2 regions of the Caballeronia sp. SBC1 genome follow, and region 2 is predicted to be linked to the other one. Evidence: riboswitches for the same ligand, from Rfam matches in the RefSeq annotation. Region 2 holds a riboswitch; the other holds the start of a gene.
What was found. Region 2 has a riboswitch for manganese ahead of mntP (manganese efflux pump MntP). Riboswitches for the same ligand answer to the same signal wherever they lie in the genome.
Positions count from the first base shown of each region.

Region 1: another riboswitch for manganese. It lies ahead of SBC1_RS00900 (sodium:calcium antiporter); the one in region 2 lies ahead of mntP (manganese efflux pump MntP).

Region 1 is NZ_CP049156.1:192,685-202,974, reverse strand. It holds gene SBC1_RS00940 (DNA-3-methyladenine glycosylase I) at 1-222, shown strand, start outside; gene SBC1_RS00935 (hypothetical protein) at 702-1,127, shown strand; gene SBC1_RS00930 (hypothetical protein) at 1,286-1,645, shown strand; gene rpsU (30S ribosomal protein S21) at 1,933-2,145, opposite strand; gene SBC1_RS00920 (aldo/keto reductase) at 2,498-3,445, opposite strand; gene SBC1_RS00915 (flagellin) at 3,696-5,210, shown strand; gene fliD (flagellar filament capping protein FliD) at 5,350-6,915, shown strand; gene fliT (flagellar protein FliT) at 6,936-7,235, shown strand; gene SBC1_RS00900 (sodium:calcium antiporter) at 7,379-8,389, opposite strand; yybP-ykoY riboswitch at 8,529-8,703, opposite strand; gene SBC1_RS00895 (ABC transporter substrate-binding protein) at 8,948-10,290, shown strand, end outside.
Region 2 is NZ_CP049158.1:1,710,222-1,720,511, forward strand. It holds gene SBC1_RS34450 (ISL3 family transposase) at 1-1,179, opposite strand, end outside; partial or broken gene SBC1_RS34455 (NRAMP family divalent metal transporter) at 1,330-2,160, opposite strand; gene SBC1_RS34460 (hypothetical protein) at 2,284-2,430, opposite strand; gene SBC1_RS34465 (hypothetical protein) at 3,442-3,759, shown strand; gene SBC1_RS34470 (carbohydrate porin) at 3,868-5,406, shown strand; gene mntP (manganese efflux pump MntP) at 5,886-6,455, opposite strand; yybP-ykoY riboswitch at 6,531-6,658, opposite strand; gene SBC1_RS34480 (hypothetical protein) at 6,825-7,085, opposite strand; gene SBC1_RS34485 (diguanylate cyclase domain-containing protein) at 7,084-8,577, shown strand; gene SBC1_RS34490 (transglycosylase SLT domain-containing protein) at 8,718-9,311, shown strand; gene SBC1_RS34495 (hybrid sensor histidine kinase/response regulator) at 9,378-10,290, opposite strand, start outside.

The DNA.
Region 1 (10,290 bases), on a different replicon from region 2:
CCGCGCGCAACCTATGCACAGGCGCCCGCCTCCAACGAAGTCTCCGACGCAATGAGCCGCGCTCTCAAGAAATACGGCTGCAAGTTCGTCGGAACGACCATCTGTTACGCGTTCATGCAGGCAACAGGCATGGTCAACGACCACGAGGCCGCCTGTTTCTGCCGGTTCCGCAAAAGCGAAGCCGTTCCCAAGCGGGAGTCGGCTAAGCGCAGAACAAATTAGGCAATTTGCTCCATCGATTTCCGATACGCACATTGCGTTTTCGCAACATCTTTCGCGGTTTATGCCCTCGTCAGGGAAAATCCTGACGATAGCCCTATTCGCGTGGTGAATCACGCTCTGAAGCCCTTACTACAAAGCCTGTACGAGGGTTCTGCCTCTGTGCAAGAAGTCAGACGTCATGTCAAAATTGCGGCCAACCGTACATAGCGCCACTTTTTTACCGGAAATAACCGCTATAAATACGTTGTAAGTGGCTTTTTTCGGGGAGCCGGCTGGCTCTGAAACGGCTGTCGCTCCCTACCCCTTACCAAGCGTATTCAGACGGTCCCAACGGTCGCGGCAAAGTAGGCAGACCGGTGAAATGACGCGGTTTTATGTGGTTAACCGCGCTATAGCGACCGTGTCCGCGTCCGATACTGATAACGCTGTTGATGAACACCCACGAAGCACCGCAGTTGTCGGCGCAGGGGAGAACCAGAATGAAAAACCTCAATTTCTTAACGCACCAGGAAATCTTCGACCGTGCCGTGCTTCATCTGTTTGGCCAAGGCCGTGCAGCGTTGTTACCCCACGGTGGCGGTGCATATCGCGGTTATTGCGGCGGCTGCCCCGTCGGCAGCTTCATCAAAGCGCGCGACTACATGACCGCCATGGAAGGCGTGCCCATTCGCTACGTCGGCAAAGGGCCGGAAACCGTGCCGGCTTACATGGACGTCGGTGTGGCTGCGCTGAAGCGCGCGCTCTTGCGCTCGAACATCAACGTCTACGATCCGACGACCGTCGAGCTGCTCAGTTGCCTGCAAAACGTGCACGACGTGTTTGGCAAGTGGGAATGGCGTGAACGCTTTGCGTCCATAGCCCGGCAGTTCAACTTGTCGGCGGATCGACTTAAGTCGGCAGCCTGAGCGGGGAATTGGGCAGGGTTTTGCGGAACTCCGCGAGTCGATCACGGTGCTGAAACGATTCCCCTCGCGGTGACCCACGAATGAAGCGCGTCCACGCCTATATCGAACGAATAAATACGCGCGTGAGCAACGCAATAGTTAAAGCAACGAGCAATGCAATGTTAACGGCGAGAGACATCTACGAACGCGTGAGCAACCATCTGCTTACGCAGCGGGCTGTGTCAGAAGATGAGAACGGCTCGTGCCGGCTACGCAGCGGCAATGGCCGCAAGTGCGCTATCGGCTCGCTGATCGCTGACGAGTTGTATCAGCCGGAGATCGAAGGCGTTGGGATCTCGTACTACCAGCACGCGAAGGACGGCTCATTGTTGCGCGCGCTGTATGCGTCGGAGGTTAATGCCTACGATCCGGACATCGTCGAGTTGCTGATCGAACTGGAAGAAGTCCACGACGATTTCAGTGTGGACGAATGGCCGCAGCTCCTGGCCCGCGTGGGCGAACGGCACGCGTTTATCTAGGCGCGAATAAACGGGAATAACCCGCGCTCAGGCGAAGGCCTGCGAGGCCGGAATAACGACGAAAAAGAACGAGGAAGGTCCGCTCAGCCGGGCGTAGAAGACAGAAGTCCAGCCGAGACCACCAAACAAGCTGAGCCGCGAACCGAAGTAAAAACCAGGAAATAAAGCCCCGCCGTAACAAAACCAGCAAATCAGACCAGACAAGTAAAACGGCGATGCAACCCTTGCGGGCGGCATCGCCGTTTTACTTGGTGCAGCCTATCAATCAGGCTGCGACCTGCCAAGACTTAGTGAAGCTTCTTGGGCAGCATCTGGCTGCGCAGACGCTTACGCAGACGGCTGACTGCTGCCGCCTTCTTGCGCTTGCGTGCCGTTGTCGGCTTTTCGTACGACTGACGTTCGCGAAGTTCGGCGATCAGGCCGTTCTTTTCGATGGTCCGGCGAAAGCGACGGATCGCGACGTCGAACGGCTCGTTTTCTTTCAAAACAATAGTGGTCATGGATGTCCTAAATCGCTGATACGTTTTTCTGACTGCGCGGCGAAGCGTAACCTTCAAGGCAACGCCGCGCGCCGGCACTCCGATCGTCCACCCAACAACAGCGGACACGAGCAAAGCGGCCACGGAGGCCGGAAAAGAGAGAGGTGGGATTTCACCGCCGATCACGGCATGCGCAGTCTGTTGAAAACGAACAGCGCACTTCGGGCCGCCCGGCGTCGCTTAAAAATAGCTGCGCCATCGGGCAAAAATCTCGATTCGGGCGAGATGTTATCAGATCGTCGCCCAGTCGCCAACCCCGCAGCGCCTATTTGCGGGGTTGCAACCCCATGAACGCGCGCGTTTTTTGGCGATTTCAGTGCGGATTGCTGGCTTCGTCGAGGAGTGCGACGTCTTCAGGCGACAAAGTAATCCGGGTCGCGTGGGCAAGCGTTTCGAGCTGCTTGACCGATGTCGCGCTCGCAATCGGCGCCGTTACACCCGGCCGTGCGATCAGCCATGCAAGAGCGACTGCCGCCGGCTCCGTGTCATGACGATCTGACACTTTAACCAGCGCATCAACAATTCTCAAGCCCCGCTCGTTCAGATAACCCGACACTTTCGCGCCGCGGGCACTGTTCTCGGTATCGGCTTTGGATCGGTATTTTCCACTCAAAAAACCGCTCGCCAGGCTGTAATACGTCACAACTGACAACTTGTGCGCCTTAATAACCGGTTCCAGATCATTTTCATAACCTGCGCGATCATAGAGATTGTATTCAGGCTGAAGCACCTGATAACCGGCAATACCCTCTTTCGCCGATATCTTCAGCGCCTCTTCCACCCGTTCGCCGGTGTAATTCGACGCACCAATCACGCGCACTTTTCCCGCCGTAATCAGTTTTTGGTACGCGCCGAGCGTGTCCAGGAGCGGCGTTTTGTCGTCGTCCAGATGCGAAAAGTAGACGTCGATGTAATCCGTCTTCAGGCGTTTCAGCGAGTCGTTAACGGCCGCCTCAATATTCGCCGCCGAGAGCCCCGTCCGCGTGCTCAGCATGCCGACCTTGGTTGCCAGCACGATCTTGTCGCGCTTGCCGCTTTCCTTGAGCCACTTGCCAATGATCGTCTCCGACTCGCCGCCCTGGTGGCCCTCGACCCAGGCTGAATAGACGTCGGCGGTATCGATGAAATTAAGTCCGTGGTCGACGAAGGCGTCGAGGATGGAGAACGACGTACGTTCGTCGGCGGTCCAGCCGAATACATTTCCGCCGAAAACGAGCGGCGCGACTTTGAGGTCCGACGTACCGATAGTGCGGTGCTGCATGGTTGCTCCCGGGCTGTTGTGGACAAACACCTAATAACCGTTCGAAAAAGAATACCTGCGAATCCTTTTACCCGCAGGCAGCGCGCCGACCGTTATTCCCCCTACAAATCCTTACCTAAGTCCTCAAGTTTTTTTTTCATGAGCCGCTAACCCAAGTAGGCGGCCGGCTACCTCGCTCGGAACCGCCAGGCAACAGGACCGTGCAGTAGTAGCCAAAACAGCCCTTTTAGTTCTTTCAGGAGAAATCCAAATGCTTGGTATCAATAGCAATATCAACTCGCTGGTCGCTCAGCAAAACCTGAACACGTCGCAAAGCGCGCTGTCGCAGGCCATCACGCGCCTGTCGTCCGGTAAGCGGATCAACAGTGCAGCGGACGATGCAGCCGGTCTCGCGATCTCGAACCGTATGCAAACGCAGATCAACGGCTTGAACCAAGGCGTTTCGAACGCGAACGACGGCGTTTCGATGATCCAGACGGCATCGAGCGGTCTGGCGCAGATCACGTCGAGCCTGCAAACCATTCGTACGCTGGCTGTTCAGGCGTCGAGCGGCTCGCTCTCGTCGAGCGACCAGGCAGCACTGCAACAAGAAGTTGCCCAGCAAATCGCTGAAGTGAACCGCGTGGCGTCGCAAACGACGTACAACGGCAAGAACGTTCTGGACGGCTCGGCAGGTAACGTGAGCTTCCAGATCGGCGCGAACGTGGGCCAGACCATCAACCTGAACCTGTCGCAAAGCCTTTCGGCCGCGAGCATGGGTACGGGTCTTGTGACCAAGGGCGCGACGGTCGGAACGTTGACGGGCCTGAGCCTCACCTCCGCCGGTGCAGCGACGACCGGCACAGCCACACCGGCTATCACGACGATCAACGTTCTTTCTGATGGTAACGGCGGCTTCACGTTCACCGACCAGAACAACCAGGCATTGTCCTCCGCTGCATCGACGGCACTGTTCGGCGCGGCCACGTCTACCACCGGCACGGGCACGGCTTTGGCCCTGAACGTCGCAGCGACTGGCGCACTGGGCACCATGACCAGCGTGCCGGCAGCAGCCACGGCAGCTACGTCGTCGTCGGTTACCGCCCTCAATGCCGCGAACTCGGCCAACAACACGACCACGTCCGTCGCCTCAGGCACGTCGCTGGGTACGATCACCGGGCTCAGCCTTACGAGCACGGGTGGCTTCGTCGCCGCGGGTGAATCAGGCGCGACCATCACGTCGGTCAACGTGACCTCGAACGGCTCAGGCGGCTTCACTTTCGCCGATCAAAACGGCAATGCACTGAGCGCAGGAGCACTTTCGGCAATCGGTACGGTTACCGCCGCCACGGCCACCACGGCTGCCTCCTTCACCCTGGCTGGAACCATCGGCACGGCAACGACTGCCGCCACGACCCAGGGTCTGGCATCTGTCGCCGCAATCACGTCGACCAATGCCGCCAACGTGCCGTCGGATGTTGCCAACATCAACGTCAGCACGACGTCTGGCGCGAACGCTGCAATGGAATCGATCGACAACGCACTCGCCACGGTGAATAACATCCAGGCAACCCTGGGTGCGGCTCAAAACCGGTTCACGTCGCTGTCCTCGGCACAGCAAGCGCAATCGACCGACTTGGCCGGCGCACAGTCGCAAATCACGGACGCCGACTTCGCACAGGAAACGGCTAACCTGAGCAAGGCTCAAGTGCTGCAACAAGCCGGTATCTCGGTTCTGGCACAAGCTAACTCGTTGCCGCAGCAAGTTCTGAAGCTTCTCCAGTAATAGCCTCAAGCAGTAATGGCAGGCGCATCGCAAGACGCGTCTGCCAGATGCGTTTTCCGGGGAGGCTTGCCTCCCCTACACGTTTTACAAACGTTTATCATTCAGGCTCGAAAGCAAAACCGACGTACGGAGCATCTCAATGTCGACGATTTCCAGCGCTTCCAGTTCGGCCGCGGCCTCAGCAGCCGCCACCATAGCCGCTACCCAGGCAGCCGAACAAGCGGCCGCGCAATCCATCATCAGCGGTTCCACGGGCAATTCGTCGCTGGATGTCTCGTCGCTGGTCACGAGCCTCGTCAACGCGAAGGTGGCGGGCCAGACGGCCACGCTCTCCGCACAACAGACGAACGACAACACTCAACTTTCAGCGATCGGCGCGTTGCAAGCGGCACTGTCCGCGTTGCAGGCCGGCATTGCTTCACTATCGAACGGTACCGCTCTCGGCCAGTTCACCGCGACCGCGAGCGGTACCGGACTGACGGCAACGGCTGCCAGCACTGCGTCGGCGGGCTCCTATTCTGTTGCGGTCACGCAAGTCGCCAGCTCGCAAACACTCTCATCGGCGGCGTTCGGCAGCACGACGGCGCTCGGTACCGGCACGATGAACATCTCGGTCGGCAGCCAGTCGATGAGCATCGCCATCACGTCGTCGAACAATACGATCAGCGGCATTGCCAGCGCGATCAACTCGGCGTCGAACAATCCGGGCGTCTCGGCCACGGTCGTTACCGGCACGGACGGGGCGCATCTGGTCTTGCGCTCGTCGACCACGGGTGCATCGAATACGATTAGCGTGGGGGTTACCGGCGTGGCGAACGATGCCGGGCTGTCCAGCCTCGGCGTTACGTCCACCGCCGGCACCGGTGGGGCTGCATCGACCATCACGTCAGCAGTGAGCACGGGCGCGTGGACGCAAACCGCGGCCGCACAAGACGCCGCGTTCACGATCGACGGGACAGCAGCGACAAGTTCCACCAACACGGTGACCTCCGCGCTTCAGGGTGTCACGCTGAACCTCACGGCTGCCGCAATCGGCACGCCGGCCGGCACCGCGCAGACGCTGACCGTGGCACAGGACACTTCGTCCGCATCCACCGCGATCAACAACTTCGTCAGCCTCTACAACACGCTGGTCACCACCTACGGCCAGGTGGGCAACGACAACTCGGCGGCAGCGAGTACGCAAGGCGGCGTCCTGGCCACGAACCCGATGCTCACGACTATCCAGAACACGCTGGCAGGCATTATTGACAGCGGCGTGAAGAACGGAAATTCGACAATCTCCCTGGGATCGATCGGGATCACGCTGCAGGGACAAGCCACCTCGACGCAGCCAGCAGGCTCACTGGTGGTCAACGCCACTCAGCTCGCCGCTGCGCTCCAAAGCAACCCGTCGGGGGTGGCGGCTCTGTTCAATTCGACCACTGGCGTGGCTGCGCAGATGACGACCAGCCTTAACTCGTTCCTGGCCACGGGCGGCTTGGTTGCGAACAGCCAGAGTGCGGTGAACACCGACTTGACGAGCATCACGACGCAGCAAACCGCCTTGACCGCCTACACGGCGCAGCTCACGAGCCAGTACCAGGCGGAGTTCACGGCGCTCAACACACTGATGGCGACGATGAACAACAACGCGCAATACCTCACGCAATTGTTCGGCGGCGCAAATAGCGCGGGCGCGCTGGCATCGGCCAACAACAGCTGATCGCGCGAGGATAAATCGACATGGAACAGAACAGTTTGATCGACCGCTTGCTGGGGTTGACGCTCGCGATCCAGCATGCGGCGGCCATGGCGGACTGGCAGGAAGCCGCCCGTCTGACTGAAGAGCGGACCCCGCTTTTCATGGAGTTGACGCCGGAACAAGACGCTACGGCAATAGAGGTGATCAACAGGATCCAGGCAATCGATGCCGCCATTGCCGCCGACGCGAAGACAACGCAATCGGAATTGCAGATTGAATACAGCTCGGCGATGAAGAAGGTCCAGGCGGCCAGCAAGTATCACCAGGCCGCCAAGTTCTGACCGCGAGAGTGAGACAAGGCCGGAACACCGCCTGACTGTAACGCTGACTCTGCAAAGACAACAACAAAAACCGCGCGCTTAGCGCGGATGGCTGCTTCAACACCCCGGGCACTTGCGTGCTTCCGGGGTGTTTTCTTATGGGCTTAGCGTCCCAGCGTCAGCAGCAGATACAGAGCATAAAGCCCGCCGTTCACCAGGAGCGCCCACAGCACGATCCCACCCTTCTTCGCGTTCAAGCGCAGCCACGCCGCTGCCGCGAGCGTGATGAAAACGCCCGTCATCACCTCCACGCGCGGCTCCCAAGGCGTCAGCATGATGCCGATACCCGGCAGCAGCGTGCCCTGGAAAACCATCGCGCCGGTGATGTTGCCGAACGCCAGCGTGTCCTTGCCGCGTCGCGCCCAGATGATGCTATTGACCTTCTCGGGCAGCTCAGTCGCGATCGGAATGATGATCAGCGAAAGCAGCAGCGCCGATATCCCCAGCACATGCGAGACGCCTTCCACGCCGGCGATAAACCCCTTCGCACCACCAACCAGCAGCGCCGTGCCCAGAACCATCTGCAGCACGATGGTCGCGAGCGAAGTAGGCAACCCGAAGCGCGAGATCAGCAGCCGTTCGGGCGCTTCAGTGCCATGGCCCTTCTCAACAAGATTGGCGGACGCGCGGAACGTCGTGATCACATACGCGACATACACACCGACCAATCCCACAGCAAATAACGCGCGGACTTCCCATGCGTGATGCGGCACGAACATGGCGCCGGCGGCAATCAGGAAAGCACACAGGAAGAAGTTGAGATCGCGGGTGAAACCGCTATGTTCGGGCGCGACGACCCCCTTGAGGCCGCGCGTCTTGAGCACGGCGACGGCCATCAGGCACGTCGACAACGTGGCAAGCATCAACGGCGCGCCGAGGATCGCGCCCACGCCGATTTCCTCGTTCACCGCGCGGCTCGCCGTGCCGCCCATCAACGCGATGATCGGCACCGTGGTTTCCGGCAGCGCCGTGCCGATAGCCGCGAACAGCGAACCGGTAACCCCTTCGGAGATGCCGAGCTTTTCGCCGAGATGTTCGAGCGCGTTGGTGAAGAGTTCCGACGCCGCCAGGATCACCACGAGCATGACCGCGAGTTGCAGGAAAAGCATCGTCATGCGGCACCTCGCGATGAAGCCGGCGAGCAGGCGACGCAATCGAAATGGCAGAGCAGCGGTAGAGAAACCGACGAGCGCAGGGGTTGACCTGGGGCAGGCCTGGGGTGTTTTTGTTTTGGAGACACGATGATTTCACGGTCGGACGTCAGCGAACCAGGATGCAATCCCGCGCCGTCCGACCGTGAACGACAAGATGCACCCATGGTCTCGCCAAACCTGACCGGTCGAACGCGCCACGGCTAACCAGCCGAGTATGTTGACGCGTCCTCCTCCCGTTGCGGAAGGAAGGCTACTCCCCAAAGACGGCCACGAGTTTAGCGTGGGTCCGCGGATTAGGCAACCAAGGCAACCGACGGCGAAAAAAACTGTCGCGTGCCCATATGGATATCCCGAATCGGTCGTTGTAGCGGAAATAACGGTTCAGTAAGCTACGGCCACGGAGGCACGTTCGTTGCGCTGACGCATCCGACGAAGCGCACCGTACAATAAGCTGCAACGGCTAAACAAGAAACGTCTGACTGACTAACACTGACGACCACGTTCGTAACGGGAGATCCCATGCGCTTCAGAATGCTCGCAGCTGCTGTACTGGCCATCACGCCGGTGCTCGCGATCGCGAAACCGCTCACTGTGTGCACCGAGTCGAGCCCGGATGGCTTCGACGTCGTGCAATTCAATTCGCTGGTGACGACCAACGCATCGGCGGATGTGATCTTCAACACGCTCGTCTCCTACGATGAAGTCGCGAAAAAGGTCACGCCCGCGCTCGCCGAGAAATGGGACGTGAGCCCCGACGGCCTCACCTACACGTTTCATCTGCGGCCGAACGTGGCGTTCCAGACCACGGACTACTTCACGCCATCGAGAAAACTGAACGCCGACGACGTGGTGTTCTCCTTCGACCGCATGCTCTCCGACAGCAATCCGTGGCACAAGGTGGCGGGCGCGAGTGGCTTCCCGCACGCGCAGTCCATGGGCTTAGTCAAGCTGATCAAGTCCGTATCCAAAGTCGATGACAACACCGTCAAGTTCGAGCTCAACACGCCGAACGCGACCTTCGTGCCCATCCTGACCATGGGATTTGCATCGATCTATTCGGCCGAATACGCCGACCAGTTGCTCAAGGCGGGCAAGGAAACCGACCTGAACGCGAAACCGATCGGCACCGGTCCGTTCGTGCTGAAGAGCTATACGAAAGACGCCGTGATCCGTTACGACGTCAACCCGACATACTGGGGACCGAAGCCCAAGGTGGACCGGCTGATCTACGCCATCACGCCCGATGCCTCGGTGCGCGCGCAGAAGATCAAGGCGGGTGAATGCCAGATCGCGTTGTCGCCGAAGCCGCAGGACGTGCTCGACGCGAAGAAGGACAGTTCAATGAAAGTGGTCGAAACACCGGCCTTCATGACGGCGTTCGTCGCGTTGAACACGCAGAAGAAGCCGCTCGATAACCCCAAGGTGCGCCAGGCGTTGAACGTTGCGTTTGATCGTACGACCTACCTGAAGACCGTCTTCGAAAACACGGCCACGCCCGCTGTGAATCCGTATCCGCCGAACACATGGAGCTATGACAAGCAGATCACGGCGTATCCGTATTCAGTCAATCGCGCGAAGAAGCTGCTCGCCGATGCGGGCTTTCCGAATGGCTTCGACACTACCATCTGGGTGCGTCCGAATGGCAGCGTGCTGAATCCGAATCCGAAGGTAGGCGCCGAGTTGCTGCAAGCGGATCTGGCGAAGATCGGCGTGAAGGCGCAGGTGAAGGTGATTGAATGGGGCGAGCTGATCAAGGAAGCGAAGCAGGGTCAGCACGACATGTTGTTCATGGGCTGGGCCGGTGACAACGGTGACCCGGATAATTATCTGTCGCCGCTCTTCAGTTGCGCCGCGGTGCGTTC
Region 2 (10,290 bases):
GAGAAACAAGACCGTGCGCATGGTTTCAAAGCGTGCATATCCACGAGCCTTGCGCTTTGCTGCCTGAAACAGGCCGTTGATGGCCTCGATGAAACCGTTGGTCTGACGGGTCTGGGTCCAGGCAACGATTCCATCGAAATGTCTGCGAACCAAACGCACGACATCCTTCATGGGCTCGACCTTGGAGCGCATGACGTTGGTGCACCACTGATGCAGCATCTCGGAGACGACGTTGATTTGTTTGCGCTCGAGAATGTCGCGCAATTGTTCTCGGTAAAGCCAGGCTCGGGCGGTGCGATTGGTCGTGTACTGACTGACCAACGCCTCAAGGTCGGTGAGTTGCGCAAGGTTCAGTTTGTCGGCGTCCTTGAGCAACGTCCAACGCATGCCTTTAAGCTGAGGGTCCAGTTTCTGCTGCTGCCGACGTACTGTGTCGAGCGCCTTGGACGCGTGAGCGACGACGTGGAACTTGTCAAAGGTCACTCGCGCTTCGGGGAGATGCTCATTGACGCCCTTGATGAAAGCCGGCGACATGTCGATGCTGACCGAGCTCACTTGCTCGGGCGAGCCGCCGTGTTCGCTCAGGTAGGTGGCCAAGCGCTCTATCGTGCTGGCATCCTTGCCTGTGGTGACGAACGCGACCCGCCGCGCCTGCATGTCGGCGACCAGCGTCAGATACTCATGACCGCGACGGTACGAGGTTTCGTCAATCGCCACGGCCGTCACACCCGACAGGTCGGCGGCCGCGAGTGCCAGCTCCACATACCGCGAACAGATGGCATGTACTCGATGCCACGACAGATTGACCGCGCGTGCAACGGCGGCGAACGGCATCTGCTGCGCGAGCATCAGCACTAACGCCTCGAACAACAATGTGAAGCCGCTGAGCTGGCCCACCCAACCTGGCTCAACCAAACGCACTGAACCATCGGGCAGGCGCACCCTGGGCACCCGCACTTCGAGGAAGCACTCGTGCTGAAAGAAATTCAGATGCCGCAGGCGCTTGATTTGCGTGTCGTGCACGGGATGCTCGCCGGCAACCCCGGCATAGCTAAATCGGCTGCCTGCAACGAAGTCAACGGCGATGTTGAGCTGCCGCTGAGCAGCATCGAAGTCAACACTTCGGACATACCAAGGAGCCGTGATACCGAGGGCGGATTCGAACAATTGATTCGTCATAGCTGATTGGCTTTACATGGGTGATTCCCGCATTCTGCCGCAATCACCCATGAATCATCTTACTGGGTGAGCGCGCCTCAAGGGTTCGCTGCGCCGGGCTCACGCCCGCCCTTGACCCGCCAAACCCACCCACTCCAAATTCAAAAGAGGCACAATACCGATCCACAGGTCGGCTTTCTCATACTTCATGAAACGCGGCGTAATACGCTTGTCGACTACATAGCTCTGCTGGAAAAACAATTGCCACGGTGCAACGGTGGTGCCAACAATACCGATCACGAGCAACATCACGTCGCTCAGCTTCGACTGCGCCGGCCAGGTCGGCACAAAGAAGTTGCTTGCCATCTGCGACACAGGTGGGTGGATCGACACGAGCACGGGAACGAGCAGCAAGCTCAACAGACATAAAACAATAGCGAAACGCTCGAAGCGTCTGAAGTTTCCTGTGCTGACGGCCGCCATGGTCAAGGCTGCGGCAATGCACACGCCCAGGACTTTGGAAATGCCAAAGAAATCGAGGACAAACGTGATGCCGATAAACTCGGTGACAATAGTGAGCGCGTTAAGAATAAACAGGTCGATGACGCTAAAGGCGCCCCAGAATTTTCCAAAGCGTTCGAAGATCAGGCGGGCGTGACCGACTCCGGTAACGGCTCCCAGACGCAGCACCATTTCCTGGTTGACGAATAAAACGGGAACCAGCAGCAGCAACGTCCAGAGCAACGTTGTGCCGTAGTTCTGCCCCGCTTGCGTGTAGGTTCCGAAAGCGCCGGCATCGTTGTCGCCCACCATCACGATCAGACCGGGCCCCAGAATGGCCAGAAGCGTGCGGATACGTGCCCACCAATTGGTGCGTGCGCCTGTGTCATGTTGGGCGATCGTGCCGAGTGCACCCTTGATGTCACCAACGTGAGCGTCATCTAGCACCGCGCTGCGTGGTGGTAGAACTTGAGATGGTAGAACTCGAGATGGCGTGGACATTGTTATTTTCCAGAAAGCGTGGGTGGCCGATAGAGGAAGTGCCGTGCTTGTCCCGCATATGAACGACGTGAGTCATCCCTTGATAGAACTCAGGAGACCCAAGCGTGTACGCGGGAACGTTAATCAGGCGTGAAACACGAATTGGCGGAATGTGCGCCATGCATTGGCGCAACGGTGCCGGCTGGTCGATTCCAGCGACAGCATGGCGTTGTAGTGAAGGCGTGATTCCTGGACGTGCGGAAGGTGTGAGACGAGCAAACCGAAGTTCATGATGCTTCTCCGACATATGGCTTTTCAGTGGTTGGAAAGCCAGTAGAACGGAGTTCGGACACGCGGTGTGTGTGACGAAATGGATCTACTTGCCTTCCCGGGCAAAAATGAAGGTGCTGCAGCGTATGGGATAACTGTCACTGTCCGGCATGGCGGCTCCTTTTGCGTATGCACGCACGTCATCATCCGCACGGCGCGCTTTTTTATTCCAAAGGCGCGAGCGGAACCAGTCGCGAGGGGTTAGCTCGCAACGCGATTCGTATGGACGCAAGCTATTCTGGCGTCCATACGCTTGTTTCAAGGTGCACGGTGTATTTACTGCGGCGCGCACCGTCTGCCTGCTGGCAAGACGGCGGCTAAAGAATCAAGCGCGAACGTCCTGCCCGTCAGGCAGAGAAAAACTTCGAAGGTCGACTACTACAACTGTCCAAGGCATTGGCCCCGTTTGTGACGATTCCCGGATTCTAGGCGCGCGCTAAATGTCAAGTCAACCCCATTTGCTAAGCAGAGCAAAAATAGTTTTGACGCGTGATTAATGCATTGTTGAGGCGTCGTTTTTTAAACTGTCGGCAATGTACACGTAAGAACAATGAAATAATTTATCGTCTAATCCGGCCCTGTTCCGGACTCAACGGGAATGCGGGTGGGAATGCTCTCTCGCTCAATACATGACTTGATTTTCTTACGTCATTTTTACTTGCCAATAAGTTTGGCTCGAGAATACAATCCGCCCGTCTCATCAAAAGGAGTCCCTCGTGGACACATGCCCTAGTAGTAGAAGTTCGATGCCGGCCAGCGCCGGCGAAGCATCCGCGAGATAGCGTCACAGGAAAACTCCTTAGCCGCTAACTCGCCTGGTCGGGTTAGCGCGCTTCATCCAGGACTGGCTTCAGGCCCGTCTGTCTGCAGCACGCTCCCCTTTGTCTGATCGCTCCTTGCAAGTTCACTTGCAAGGCCGCGTCATGTCTTGGCACGTCGCTCGATTCAGTCGAGCTGGACGGGAGTCTGCTCATGTTTGTCGTTTCGCTTATCTCGCGCATCGGTCCGGTATCACGGCCGGCACATCGGTTGTTCATGCTTAACCTGTCCTTGGGGCAGGCTCAGCGTTGTCTGGCGACGCCGGGCAACGCGTGCATTCGCCGCTTCGGGGTCAACGCGATTCGTGCAGCGCGGCGCATGGCCGGTTACGCCAGCGGCCCGCTTACGCCGACAGTCTGCTTGCTCATCGCGCTGACCGTTGCAGCCATTGTTATCGCAGGCGCTTTATCCACTACCTCAGTGGGCGACGAGCTCGGACGCGCCGTGCGTTTGAGCTGGTGGTTTGCCTGAGCGTGGCCGCAGCACGTACTCAATTCTTGCATTCGCCCTTTCACCCGCCCTTTCACTTTCACCGAGAAAAAAATGTAGATCGTAAAAACATCTATCTCTCCACAGACCATGAATAAAAACCTTAAGAATTTGCCTTCCAGTTTTCTCGAAACCGCGCCAACGCCAACGTCCTGCGCTGCACAAGCGCCGCGTCTCTCAAGACTGGCGCGTTCCAGTGTTCGCCACGGGATATCCGTATTACTGTCGGTAGGTGCACTATCCACCGCTGCGGCACAGACGAGTGTCGACGCACCGGGCGCCGGTACCGCCGACGCACAACCTGCCGACGCGCAAGCTGCACCGACGCCAACCGGGCTTTGGGAGCGCTCGACCTTGTTCGGGGATATGGGAGGGCTGCGGCCATGGCTAGGTAATTACGGCGTCACCCTCAGCGTGCAGGAGACCAGCGAGTATCTGCGTAACCTGTCCGGTGGCGTGTCGCGTGAAGGTGCGTACGACGGCCTCACTCAAGCATCCATCCAGGTCGATACATCGAAAGCATTCGGCCTACCGGGCGGTACGTTCAATGTTTCCGGCCTGCAAATTCATGGCCGCAACCTGAGCCAGCACACGCTGCTTACGCTGCAGTCCGCAAGCGGCATAGAAGCAGATGCAAGCACGCGCCTGTGGGAGCTTTGGTACCAGCAGTCCCTGCTTGACGGACGGGTCGATGTAAAGCTTGGTCAGCAAAGTCTCGATCAGGAATTCATGGTCAGCCAGTACGCCGCGCCGTTCATGAACGCGACGTTCGGCTGGCCCGTCCTGCCATCCGTCGACCTGCCCTCGGGCGGCCCCGCTTACCCGCTGTCATCACTCGGCGCTCGTTTCCGGGCGAAGCCATCGGACGCAATGACCGTGCTCGCAGGTGTGTTCGACGGCAACCCGGCCGGAAGCAATACCGGGGACCCGCAACAGCAGAACAATCACGGCACGAACTTCAATTTGAGCAACGGCGCGTTGTTCATTGCAGAAGTGCAGTACGCGATAAATCAACCGCCCGCCGATGCGAAAGCACCTCAGCCAAGCGGGCTCCCAGGCACTTACAAACTCGGCTTCTGGTACAACACCCAGAACTTCGCCGACCTGCAGCACGACACGAACGGCTTGTCGCTGGCCGACCCCGCGTCCAATGGAATCCCCGCGCGTCATCGCGGTGACTATAGCGTCTACGCCGTCGCAGATCAGATGGTCTGGCGTCCAAGTGCGGACAGTCCGCAGTCGGTCGGCGTGTTCGCCCGCGTGATGGGCGCGCCCGGTGACCGCAACCTGGTCGACCTCGGCGTGAACGCAGGCGTCACCCTGAAAGCGCCGTTCAAGGGCCGGGACAACGATATTGCCGGACTTGCTATTGGCTACGCCAGGATCGGGTCGAATGCACAGGGCCTCGATCGGGATACCGCATCGTTTTCGACACCCGGTTATCCGCAGCGCAGTGCTGAAACGATGCTTGAAGCGACCTATCAGTATCAGGTCGCGCCGTGGTGGCAATTGCAGGCCGACTTTCAATACGCGTTCCGGCCGGCCGGAGGCATTCCGAACCCCGCGAATCCGTCCGAGCGTGTACATGACGAAGCGGTGGTCGGGGTACGCACCGTCGTTAATTTTTAAGGAAGCGCTGACATTCTGCGCAAGCGGTCGGGGTTTCGACGTCGCCCGGCGGCTTCTCGTTCAGTCGCCTCGTCCGCTCGCTTGCCACCGCGAATTACGCTATTTTCGACATTGAACGCGCGCTCGCTGCCACGCCGTTACACCGGCGATCTCGCGACGGGCGTTCGAGTAGGACTGCTGCTCGTCGGATGAAACCAATCGGCGAAACATCAGTTGATAGACCGCGACCGCCTCATGGAAAGGATGCTGCCATGACGCCATTGCGTGAATCTCTGGCACAATTATTTCGCAACCCTTATTAATTAACAAAGAACCTCACGATCAGCAAACCACTCATTTCGGCAGCTCGCTGCACGACTGCCTGCACAGACCGCCGGACGTCCGCTCTACCCGGGGCATTGAACGCAGTCGCGGCAAGACTCTCCACTCAAAAAGGGCGCGCCTTGCGGCATGCCGACCGCAATCGGCAATCCCCTGCTTCAACTCATATATCCGAGATGCTCGGCCAGGATCACCGAGCCTATGACAACAAGAACGAGCCCGCCCGCAATCTCTGCGCGCTGCCCCACAGCCTTGCCCAGAAAACGTCCGACCATCACGCCCAGCGTCACCATGACCAGCGTCGCCAATCCGATAGTCGCGGCGGTCGACAAGATATTCACATCGATAAAAGCGAGTCCCGCGCCCACCGCCATCGCGTCGATACTCGTGGCAAATCCGGTGAGCGCCAGCAGCCAGAAACCGTGACTGTTGGGCTTCTCGACTTCCGGTGTGGGCGCGCGCAGGCCCGAGGTGATCATACGTACGCCGAGCACGAGCAGCAGGCTGAACGCGATCCAGTGGTCCCATGCGGCAACATACGGAGCGGCGGCCTTGCCGAGCGCCCAGCCGACCAGCGGCGTGATGGCTTCAATCACGCCGAAGATCAGGCCGGTGCGAAGCGCCTCGCGAATCCGGGGACGATGCAGTGTGGCGCCCTTGCCAATCGCAGCAGCGAAGGCGTCCGTCGACATGGCGAAGGCGAGCAGGAGAGTAGAAGCAATATTCATGGGGATGTCAGGATGTCGTTATGGCATTCGGGTCGGGCGAGAACATGCGATGCAGCGGCGAGCCCGACCGGTCTCACCGCTACATCGATGGTCTTGCCAACCAAAAAGCTAACGGCGGCTCATGCCACGGTTCGATTGAACCAAGCGTGTTGACATGAGCGCTTCCAGCAAGTGGAAGCCGGCTACTCCCCAAAGACGGACGAAGGCTACCATGCGCGAAATGAATTTGTAAGCTTTCCCCGGCAGAGCGAAGTGACACTGAGGGGACGCCTGCAGGTAGCTTCTGCCATGCATATCGACATGAATCGAGGGTCCGCACCGGTCCACACAGCGGACAAATCCGGATAATCTTGCCGGTCGGCAAATCGGTCACCAAGATTCAAGCCGATACAATGCGGCCAGCCGAGAATGGCGAGCCTCCCGATCGAACCTGCCGCGCGATGCCCAATCCGAAATCCCTACCGCTGCCTGACCAAGCGTGTCCAGCGCCACACCGCGCCCCCCGCCGCCCGTCAAGTCATTCTCTGCGCCGCCCATGCGTGGCGAGCGGCACGCGATGAGTTCTGCCTCGCCCCCAGTAACAGGTTTGCGGAAGCGCCGCATCAGGCCTCGCTGGACGGCGGTCGGCATGGCAAGCGCGCTCTCCCGCCATCCGATGCTCGCGGGCATCGCCGGCACCGTGGTCGCGGTCTTGATGGCGAGCTTGTCCATCGGCACGTTGTATCAGGGGCGCCAGGGCGTACTCGACCACGCGCACGAAACATCGGCGAACTTGGTCGCGATCATCGGCAACGACCTCGCCCGCAATGTTGAAATCTACAATCTCTCGCTCAACGCGATAGTCGAGGGCGCACAGAACCCGGCCCTGATGGCAATCTCGCCCGCCCTGCGCCGCCAGATCCTCTTCGACCGAGCGATCTCCGCGGCTTACATTACCGGCGCCTACGTGCTGGACGCGCACGGCAAGGTGACGGCGGCAAGCAAGGATGGCCCCCTCCCGGCGGGCTCCTTCGCCGACCGCGAATATTTCCATGCCCAGCAACGCAGCCCCTCGCCCGGCCTGTACTTCTCGCATCCGTTTGCGTCGCGTTTGCGCGGCACCCCGACGATTGGCATGAGCCGGCGCGTCAACGCACCCGACGGTTCGTTCGCCGGGATCGCGCTGCTGGCGATGAACGTCGCGTATTTCAACTCGCTGCTGGACAAGCTCAACGTGGGCGCCGAGGGATCGATCTTCATCGTCCATCAGGATGGCACGATAATCGCCCGCAAGCCTTTTCACGACGACATGGCCGGGCAGAGCGTCGCCAGCTCGCCCACTTTTGCACGCATGGTGAATGCCGCGTCGGGATCGTACACGGCGACCTCCCCGCTCGACGGCGTGCGCCGCCTCTACACGTTCTCGCACGTGCCTGGGACACCGTTCATCGCGGTCGTTGCGCCGGCGGAAGAGGATGTGTTGGGCTCTTGGCGCGAACGCAGCCGGATCGTCGGCGCGCTGACGCTGCTGTCGGGGTTAAGTTTCATCGCGGTGTCGTGGCTGCTTGCGCTGTCGCTGCGCGAGCGCGCAAGCGCACAAGAGGAGCTCGTCCGGCTGGCTGGCACGGATGCGCTCACGGGCCTGCCGAACCGGCGCGCGTTCGACGAACGCATGGACGACGAATGGCGACGCGGACGCCGGGCGGGCACGCCGTTGTCGGTATTGTTCATCGACGTGGATTATTTCAAGGCCTACAACGACGCCTACGGCCACGCACTCGGCGACGACGCGCTCGCCACCGTCGCGCACAGTATTGCCACGGCGGTGCGCCGTCCGGGCGATGTCCCGGCGCGCTACGGCGGCGAAGAATTTGTCGTGCTGCTGCCCGATACACCCCTGGAAGGTGCACGGCATATTGCCGAAGCGATCCGGCAGCGCGTGCAGGCCAGCGCGATCCCCCATCGGGCCAGCGCGCTCGGCACGGTGACGGTCAGCATTGGCTGCGCGACGGCGTCGCCGCCGGGCCTGGGTGGTGCGTACGGCCTGCTCGGCGCTGCCGACCAGCAGCTCTACAAAGCGAAGGCCGCAGGGCGCGACTGCGTCCGGCCGCAGGCCCACGCGGCGGCGGCGGTGAGTTCCTGAGCGCGCCGGCGAGCATGCCGGCGTGCACATCAAATATCGGACGAAAGCGCCCAGACCCGCTGCCGCACTAGCAAATACATGATTTGCAAGGATTTTTCTCATCGGTATAATGCGACCTTCCCTTCCAAGGCCACTTCCCCATGAGCAGACTCCTTTTGCTTGCTGCGCTGACACTAGGTGCGACGCTAGGACCCATGCAGGGCGCGGTGGCTCAGGAACGTGCCCCGGAAGCCGCCCAGCAAGACGCAGCAGCCAGCAACGCCACCGTCGAGGCCACTCACCAGGTCTCCCGCCTGATCTCCCAGAAGTTCGGCGTCGCGCGGGCAAAAGCGGAGCAGATTTCAGCCGCGGTCATGTCAGCAGCATCGAAATACTCGCTCCCCCCCGCCCTCCTCCTCGCCATCATCTCCGTTGAATCCCGCTTCAAGGAAAAGGCCCGCGGCTCTAATGGTGCGACCGGGCTGATGCAGGTCGTGCCAGCCGCCCACAGGCAACTCGTGCGCAACATCGACCTGACGGAAGCAAGCGCGAATATTGAAGCGGGATCGGCCATTCTTCACGGTTATGTCCAGTCCGCTCGCGGCGATGTGGGCGCAGCCCTGAAGAGTTACGGCGGCTCGAAAGCCTACGCGGAAAAGATCAGCCTGCGAGCCAAGGCGTTCGCTCCGCAATTCGGCTCCGGCACCGTTGCTGATGGCGATGCAGACACCAACACTGAAACGACCGGCGACTGACTTCCTGACTCCCCGCCGCTTCAGCGTTCTGCGGTTATTTCCATCACCAAATAGCGCGTCGATGAGTTAGCCCAGCACCAGCTCCCGCAGTTCGTCGATGTTGAACGGCTTCGCAAGAATGGTCACCCCGGTGTGGCGCGCGCGCTCAAATTCGTCGGCATACCCGGTCATCAACGCGATCCGCTGCGAGGGCCACGCGCCGCGCACTTTCTCAGCCAGGTCGATACCGTTAAGCCGGCCAGGCATTTGGATATCCGACAACACCAAGTCGAAGCGGCTGCCGTCGCTGAGCAGGTCGAAGGCTTTGTCGGCGGTGAGCTCGTGACGCACCTCGCAGCCAAAGGTCGAGAGCACCGCCGCCACGCCCGCTGCAACCTCCTCGTTGTCTTCCACCAGCAAGATCGAACCCGAATGCTGCCCGGCCGGTGCAGCGTTGCCCGTGGAATCCGCCGTGGGGGCAGCGTCGTCCGGCGCAATCACCGACGCGGCGGCTGGACCGTGGTATCGAGGCAGATAAAGACGCACGGTCGTGCCGCGCCCCGGAACGCTGTCAAGACGCGCAGTACCGCCCACCTGTTCGCATGCCGCCAGCACTTGCGCCAACCCAAGCCCCGTGCCCGAGCCGCTCAGCTTGGTCGTGAACAGCGGCTCGAATGCACGCCGTGCGGTGATTTCCGACATGCCCTCGCCGCTGTCGGTGAAGGCGAGCAGCGCGTATTCACCGTCGGGCAAAGCGTTGTCGGCCGTCACGCGAACATTCTGGCTGCGGATGACAAAACGGCCGCCTTGAGGCATCGCATCGCGGGCATTCACAGCAATGTTGATGATCGCGAACTCAAGTTCGGTGGCGTCCGCGCGAACCTGCCACATGTCCGGCGAGACTTGTATCTTCACTTGGACCTTCTCGCCGGCCGCCGTTTCGATCAGGCCGGCCGCCGCGGGCAGCCAGACAGCGAGGTCGATCGGTTCCTGCTTGAGC